Regions from separate parts of the Micromonospora sonneratiae genome, predicted to be linked through region 1. Evidence: riboswitches for the same ligand, from Rfam matches in the RefSeq annotation. Region 1 holds a riboswitch; the other holds the start of a gene.
What was found. A riboswitch is a leader RNA that binds a small molecule or an ion and turns the genes downstream of it on or off. The one in region 1 is predicted to bind thiamine pyrophosphate.

Region 1 (3,400 bases):
CCCGGGGCGGCACCGACCCTGATCCGGCGAACGTGCCGCTGGCCGGTGGTCTGGACCTGACCCCGGTACGGCACGACGGCGTGGCCCGGTTGGGCGCCCGGGTCCGCCCTGGTCACTTCTCCCAGACCCACGACCGGCCGGAGTTGATGGAGAAGACCCTGGTCGAGGTGCTCTGGCGGGGGGACGAGCACCGCGCCGGGATGGACCGGCACGCCGCCATGGCCGCGCTGAGCAGGTACGAGTTGAGCGGCCAGGGCGACCAGCGGTTCGGGTCGCTCTCCGGTGGACAGCAGGCCCGGTTCCTCGTACTGCTGTTGGAGTTGTCCGGGGCGACGCTGCTGTTGCTCGACGAACCCACCGACAACCTGGACCTGGCCTCGGCGGAGTCACTGGAGGAGGGGCTGCGGGCCTTCGAGGGCACGGTCATCGCCGTCACCCACGACCGGTGGTTCACCCGGTCCTTCGACCGGTTCGTGCTCTTCCGTGGCGACGGTGAGGTGGTGGAGACCCCGGAACCGGTCTGGGGGGTGTAGGGAAGCCCTGTTGTCGCCTTCCGGGTGGGAAGGGTCCCTTCCCAACCCACGCCTGCCAACCGGGCCGTCGTCAGGCCACGACAGTCGACATGGGCATAGGGTTGATCAGTGAGTGAAATGACCTACCGCCGGCTCGGCAACTCCGGACTCGTGGTGTCCGTGGTTGGGGTCGGCTGCAACAACTTCGGCCGCAAACTCGACCTCGACGGCACCCGGGCCGTCGTCGACGCCGCGCTCGACGCGGGAATCAACTTCTTCGACACCGCTGACATCTACGGCCAGCCCCAGGGCGGTTCCGAGGAGCAGCTCGGTGCCGCGCTGCGGGGTCGACGTGACGACGTGGTGGTGGCGACGAAGTTCGGCATGAACATGCACGGGATGAACGGGCCGGACCACGGGGCCAGGGGTGCCCGGCGCTACGTTGCCCGCGCGGTGGAGGCGTCGCTGCGCCGGCTCGGCACCGACTACATCGATCTCTACCAGATGCACGAGCCCGACCCGGGTACGCCGATCGAGGAGACCCTGTCCGCGTTGGACGACCTGGTCCGCGATGGCAAGGTGCGCTACCTCGGCAACTCCAACTTCGCCGGATGGCAGATCGCCGATGCGGCGTGGGTGGCCCGGACCCGGGGATACACCCCGTTCATCAGCGCGCAGAACGAGTACAACCTGCTCGACCGGGACGTCACCGCAGAGGTGGTTCCGGCCTGCCAGCAGTTCGGTCTGGGACTGCTGCCGTTCTTCCCGCTGGCGGACGGGCTGCTCACCGGCAAGTACAGGCGTGGTGCGGCGGCGCCGGAGGGCAGCCGGCTGTCCGGTGGTGGCCGTTACGCCGAGCGGCTGGCCAACGCGCCGTGGGACACGATCGAGGCGATCGAGGCGTACGCGGCCGAGCGCGGCCTCACCATGCTCCACGTGGCGATCGCCGGCCTGGCCGCCCAGCCGGCGGTCACCTCGGTCATCGCCGGAGCCACCACACCGGACCAGGTACGGGCCAACGCCGCAGCCGGAAGCTGGCAACCCTCGGCCGAGGATCTCGCCGCGCTGAACGCCCTGCTCTGAACCTCGATCTAGATCACTGATCTCCCTGCGCTGAGCAGGCGCTGGCCGGGGCAACCGGGCACATCGGATGTTGACCGATCGATGCGTCCGGTTGCCCTTCGTGGTTGGTGTGTCAGGTCACCTTTCTTTACTTGACCTCCTCGACGACGTAGCCTCGGCGAAGAAGTGACCCACGGGAGCCCGGTGTACCGGGCTGAGAGGGGGGCTGCAGCCCCCGACCGTCGAACCTGATCCGGGTAATGCCGGCGCAGGGAGGAGTGTTGCCGTGCTGTCCCTGGGACGACTGCATCTCATTACCGACACCCGACCCGGGTGTGACCCGTTGGCCGTTACCCGGGCCGCGCTCTCGGTGGCCGGGCCGGACCTGGTCGTACAGGTCCGGGTGGCCGACTCGGCCAGCGACCGGGAAACCTACGACCTGGCCGTACGGGTCATGGACCTGTGCGCCGAGGCCGGGGCGACCTGCCTGGTCAACGACCGGCTGCACGTCGCGCTGGCGGTGGGCGCTGCGGGCGGACACGTCGGCGACTCCGACCTTCCGGTGGCCGCCGCGCGGCGGGTGCTGGGCCCGACCGCCGTGCTCGGCGTCACCGCTCGCACCCCGGCGACCGCTGCGGAAGCGGTCTCGGCGGGTGCCAGCTATCTCGGTGTCGGCCCGTGTTACGCCACCACGACGAAGGACGGGCTGCCGGCTCCGATCGGGCCGGCCGGCATCCGGGACGTGACCGGGGCGGTGGCCGTGCCGGTCATCGCGATCGGCGGTGTCACCCCGGCCCGGGTGCCCGAACTGTTGGCCGCTGGCGCGTACGGCGTGGCGGTCGTGGGTGCGGTCTCCACCGCTGCTGATCCGGCTCGCGCGACCGCCGCGCTGGTCGGAGCCCTTTCGTGTTAGGAAGGGCCCCCTTCACCGCAGAATCCGACCGGGAGCCCTTCCGCGCAGACGTGGCGGTGGTTGGCGGTGGGCCGATCGGCCTGGCGGTCGCCTGGCGGTGCGCGGTACGGGGCAGGCGGGTGGCCGTGTACGACCCGGACCCGGGCGTCGGTGGGGCGGACGGGGTGGCGGGCGGAGCGCTTGCCTCGGGCGGTGGGGCGGACGAGGTGGCGGGAGCTGTGTTCGCTGCGGGTCGCGGGGCGTACCAGGTCGCGGCTGGCATGCTGGCCCCGGTCGCCGAGGCGTACTTCGGCGAGGAGGCGCTGACCCGGCTGTTGACCGAGTCGGCCCGGCGGTGGCCCGCGTTCGCAGCCGAGCTTTCCGAGGTGTCCGGACTGGACCTCGGCTACCGTACCGAGGGCACCCTGGTCGTGGGGCTCACCAGCGACGACGTGGCCGAGGCGCGGCGACTGTGGTCGTACCAGCAGGATCTCGGACTGCCGATCACCCCGCTGCGACCGGCGCAGCTGCGGGCCTACGAGCCGCTGTTGGCGCCCGGTGTACGCGGCGGCGCGCATGCGCCCGGTGACCACCAGATCGACCCGCGTCGGTTGGTTGCCGCGCTGCGCGTCGCGGCCGACCGCGCCGGGGTGGCGTTCATCCGGGACACCGTCACCGACCTGTCCGCAGTGGACGCACCGACCGTGGTGGTGGCCGCCGGCTGTGGTGCCGCTGCGCTGACCGGCCTGCCGGTCCGGCCGGTGAAGGGCCAGATCCTGCGGCTGCGGGCACCCGGTGGTGCCGCGCCGGGCTTCCGGCACGTCGTCCGGGGATACGTCGACGGCTGGACGGTCTATCTCGTGCCGCGTACCGACGGTGAGGTGGTGGTCGGCGCGACGGTCGAGGAACGTGTCGATGACGCGGTCACCGCCGG
Region 2 (3,400 bases), on a different contig from region 1:
GTCGAGCACGCTGATCTTCACCGGGTCACCTTCCGGCAGCGGCGGATAGTCCGACATCTCCTGGCGGGACAGGGCGGTGCCGGCCTGCCCGACGGCGTACGACCCGAGGGCCGGCGGGGTGATCAGCAACAGCCCGAGCACCGGCAGGATGAGCAGCCAACCGACCCGGGGCTCGTGGTGCCCCTTACCCCCGTGTCCGTGGTCGTGTCCATGGTCGTGCTCTTGTCCGTCACCTTCCGGATCTCCGGTGGCGGTCGACACGGGCTGCCGCAGGTCGTACACCAGGGTCATCACCGCGGCGACCACCAGCAGGATCCCGGCGGCGATCAGGAACGGACGCAGCCCCTCCTTGACGTAGCGCAGGTAGATGTCGGTGACGCTGGCCTTGAGCACCGCGCCACCGAGCAGCAGCAGTACGACCGCCTGGGCCTGCCGGTTCACGCCGCACCCACCACTTCGCTCATGACGCACCCACCACTGTCGCTAACGAGGCGCTCACCGCGGTCGCTCATGACGTGCTCACCGCTGTCGCTCATGACGTGCTCACCGCGGTCACTCATGACAGAAACAGTGCTCCCACCCCGACGGAGACTCCGACCGCGACGACGAAGGTCGTCGGCGCGAACCGGAAGGCAAACCGACGCCCGAAGACGCCGGCCTGCATGGAGATCAGCTTGAGATCGACCATCGGCCCGACGACCAGGAACGTCAACCGCGCGGTCAACGAGAACTGCGACAGCGACGCGGCCACGAAGGCATCCGCCTCGGAACAGATCGACAGCAGCACCGCCAGTACGGCCAATGCCAGCACCGACAGCACCGGGTTGTCGGCCAACGTCTGCAACCACCGCTCGGGCACCAGCACGTTGATGCTGGCGGCGGCCATCGCGCCGAGGACGAGAAAGCCTCCCGCGTGTACGACGTCGTGTCGTACGGCGGCCCAGAACGCCCGCCCCTTCGACTGCCCGTCGAGTTCGGGCCGGTACGGCAGCCGGATCCAGTCGGCGCGGCCGAGTCGCAGCCAGAGCCACCCCATAATCATGGCGACGATCAGGCTGGCCCCGGCCCGGGCGGCGACCAGCTCCGGATCGTTCGGGAAGGCGACCGCGGTGGCGGCCAGCACGATCGGGTTGATCGCCGGGGCGGCCAGCAGGAACGCCAGCGCGGCGGCCGGGGTGACGCCCCGGCGGATGAGCGATCCGGCGATCGGCACCGATCCGCACTCGCAGCCGGGCAGCACGACTCCGGCGCAGCTGGCCACCGGTACGGCCAGCGCGGGGTGACGCGGCAACGCCCGGGCCCAGAAGGACCGGGGCACGAAGACCGCGATTACGGCGGAGAGCACGACACCGAAGACGAGAAACGGCACGGCCTGCACCATCACGGACACAAACACCGTGGTCCAGGTCTGTAGCCGGGGATCGGAGATGGCGCTGCCCAGTGGTCCCCGGAAGATCACCAGCAGGATCAGCAGTGCCGCCAGTACCTCGACCGAACGGTCCTCCCAACCACGGCCGGACCGCCGACGACGAGGTGTCCCCGGGTCGGGGGTGTCGCGAACCGGCCCGCCGCCGGGTGTGGATGCTGCGGGAGCGTCGCGAACCGGCCGGACGCCGGGTGTCGATTCTGTGGAGGTGCCAGCGGGCGGGATCGTCCAGTCGATCTCGTCACCCGTCCGGGTGCGACCGGGGGCCGCACGGTCGGGGGCCGTCACAACAGTTTCGTCCCTTCGCTCGACGTTCCGCGTGGGCCCTCGACGTTTCGCGTGGACCTCTGCTTAGTGGCGGCGGCCAGCTCACCCTAACCCGAACCGGGGTGGGCACCACCACACCGGCCAGCCGAGCCCCTGTGCCCTTCGGCTGGTTGGTGCTAGCGTCTGCGGAACAACTTCACATCCGACAGGGGAGCGCACAGCGCTGAGAGTGCGGGTCACACCCGCAGACCCTCGAACCTGATCTGGGTAATGCCAGCGCAGGGAGTTCGGTCGAACCTCCAGCCGCGCCGCAGTCCGGGCCCACCGGATGGCGGCGTGCGTCTTCTCCTGGTTCGTTCAAGGGACTGGGAGGCAACATCATGAGTCAGCCTGACAACCACCGATGGCGTACGGTCGACGTCGTCGTCGCATCGGTCATCGCCGTCGCCTTCGGCGTCGTCTTCTGGGCGTGGGGTTACGTCTGGAGCGCCACCGATGCCGCGTTCGCCTTCTTCCCACCGGCACAGTCCCTGCTCTACGGCATCTGGTTGGTGCCGGCGGTGCTGGGTGGGCTGATCATCCGTAAGCCCGGTGCGGCGCTGTACACCGAGACCGTGGCCGCCATCGTCTCCGCCCTGCTCGGCACCCAGTGGAGTGGCACGGTCATTCCGCAGGGCCTGGTCCAGGGCCTCGGTGCCGAACTGGCGTTCGCCGCCCTGCGCTACCGCTCGTTCAAGCTGCCGTCGGCCATGCTGGCCGGGGCGATGACCGGGCTAAGCGCATCGCTGTTCGACTTCTTCGTGTGGAACACCGAGTACGCGCTCTGGTCGTACCGGATTCCGTACGCCCTCGCCACGATCGTCAGCGCCGCCCTGGTGGCCGGCATCGGCGGCTGGGCCCTGACCCGGGCGCTGGCCGGGACCGGGGTGCTGGACCGGTTCCCCGCCGGCCGCGAACGCACCGCCATCTAGCCCACCCATCCCGGTTGATCATGAAGTTATCACCCGGAAAACGCCGATATTCCGACGATAACTTCATGATCAACGCGGAGGGACAGGCATGAGTGTGGTCGAGTTGCGCGGGTTCGGGTGGCGGCACGCCGGTCGGAAGGCCTGGGCGGTACGTGACGTCGACCTGCGGATCGAGCACGGCGAGCGGGTGCTGCTGCTCGGCCCGTCGGGTGCCGGCAAGAGCACCCTGCTGGCCGCGCTCGCCGGCCTGCTGGCGGAGGACTCCGGTGAACAGGCCGGCACGGTCGAGATCGACGGCTTGGACCCGCGCAAGGCCCGGGAACGGGTCGGCATCGTCTTCCAGGATCCGGTCACCCAACTGGTGATGGCCCGGTCCGGGGACGACGTCGCGTTCGGGCTGGAGAACCGGGGAGTGCCGGCCGACGAGATCTGGCCCCGGGTGGAGGAGGCGCTAAGGCGGGTCGGCTTCCCGTACCACCGGGACCGTCCCACGGCGGCGCTGTCCGGCGGCGAGCAGCAGCGGTTGGCACTGGCCGGGGTGCTGGCCCTGCGTCCCGGTCTGCTGCTGCTCGACGAGCCCACCGCCAACCTCGACCCGGCCGGGGCCGACCTGGTCCGTGGGGCGCTGGCCGCCGCCCTGGACGGGAACGTCGCCATGGACCGGAACACCACCCTGGACCGGAACGCTGCCATGGACCGGAACACCACCCTGGTCCTGGTCGAACACCGGGTCGCC

Region 2: it holds a riboswitch for thiamine pyrophosphate, as region 1 does, so the genes downstream of both, ACFQ4H_RS17620 (ECF transporter S component) here and thiE (thiamine phosphate synthase) in region 1, are expected to answer to the same signal.

What each region holds. Positions count from the first base shown of each region.
Region 1 covers NZ_JBHTMP010000040.1:48,749-52,148, forward strand. Annotated here, with positions in the region: gene ACFQ4H_RS23335 (ABC-F family ATP-binding cassette domain-containing protein) at 1-533, shown strand, start outside; gene ACFQ4H_RS23340 (aldo/keto reductase) at 651-1,595, shown strand; TPP riboswitch at 1,759-1,866, shown strand; gene thiE (thiamine phosphate synthase) at 1,861-2,487, shown strand; gene thiO (glycine oxidase ThiO) at 2,481-3,400, shown strand, end outside.
Region 2 covers NZ_JBHTMP010000025.1:64,674-68,073, reverse strand. Annotated here, with positions in the region: gene ACFQ4H_RS17630 (TIGR03943 family putative permease subunit) at 1-441, opposite strand, end outside; gene ACFQ4H_RS17625 (permease) at 557-1,714, opposite strand; TPP riboswitch at 1,891-1,996, shown strand; gene ACFQ4H_RS17620 (ECF transporter S component) at 2,074-2,664, shown strand; gene ACFQ4H_RS17615 (ABC transporter ATP-binding protein) at 2,753-3,400, shown strand, end outside.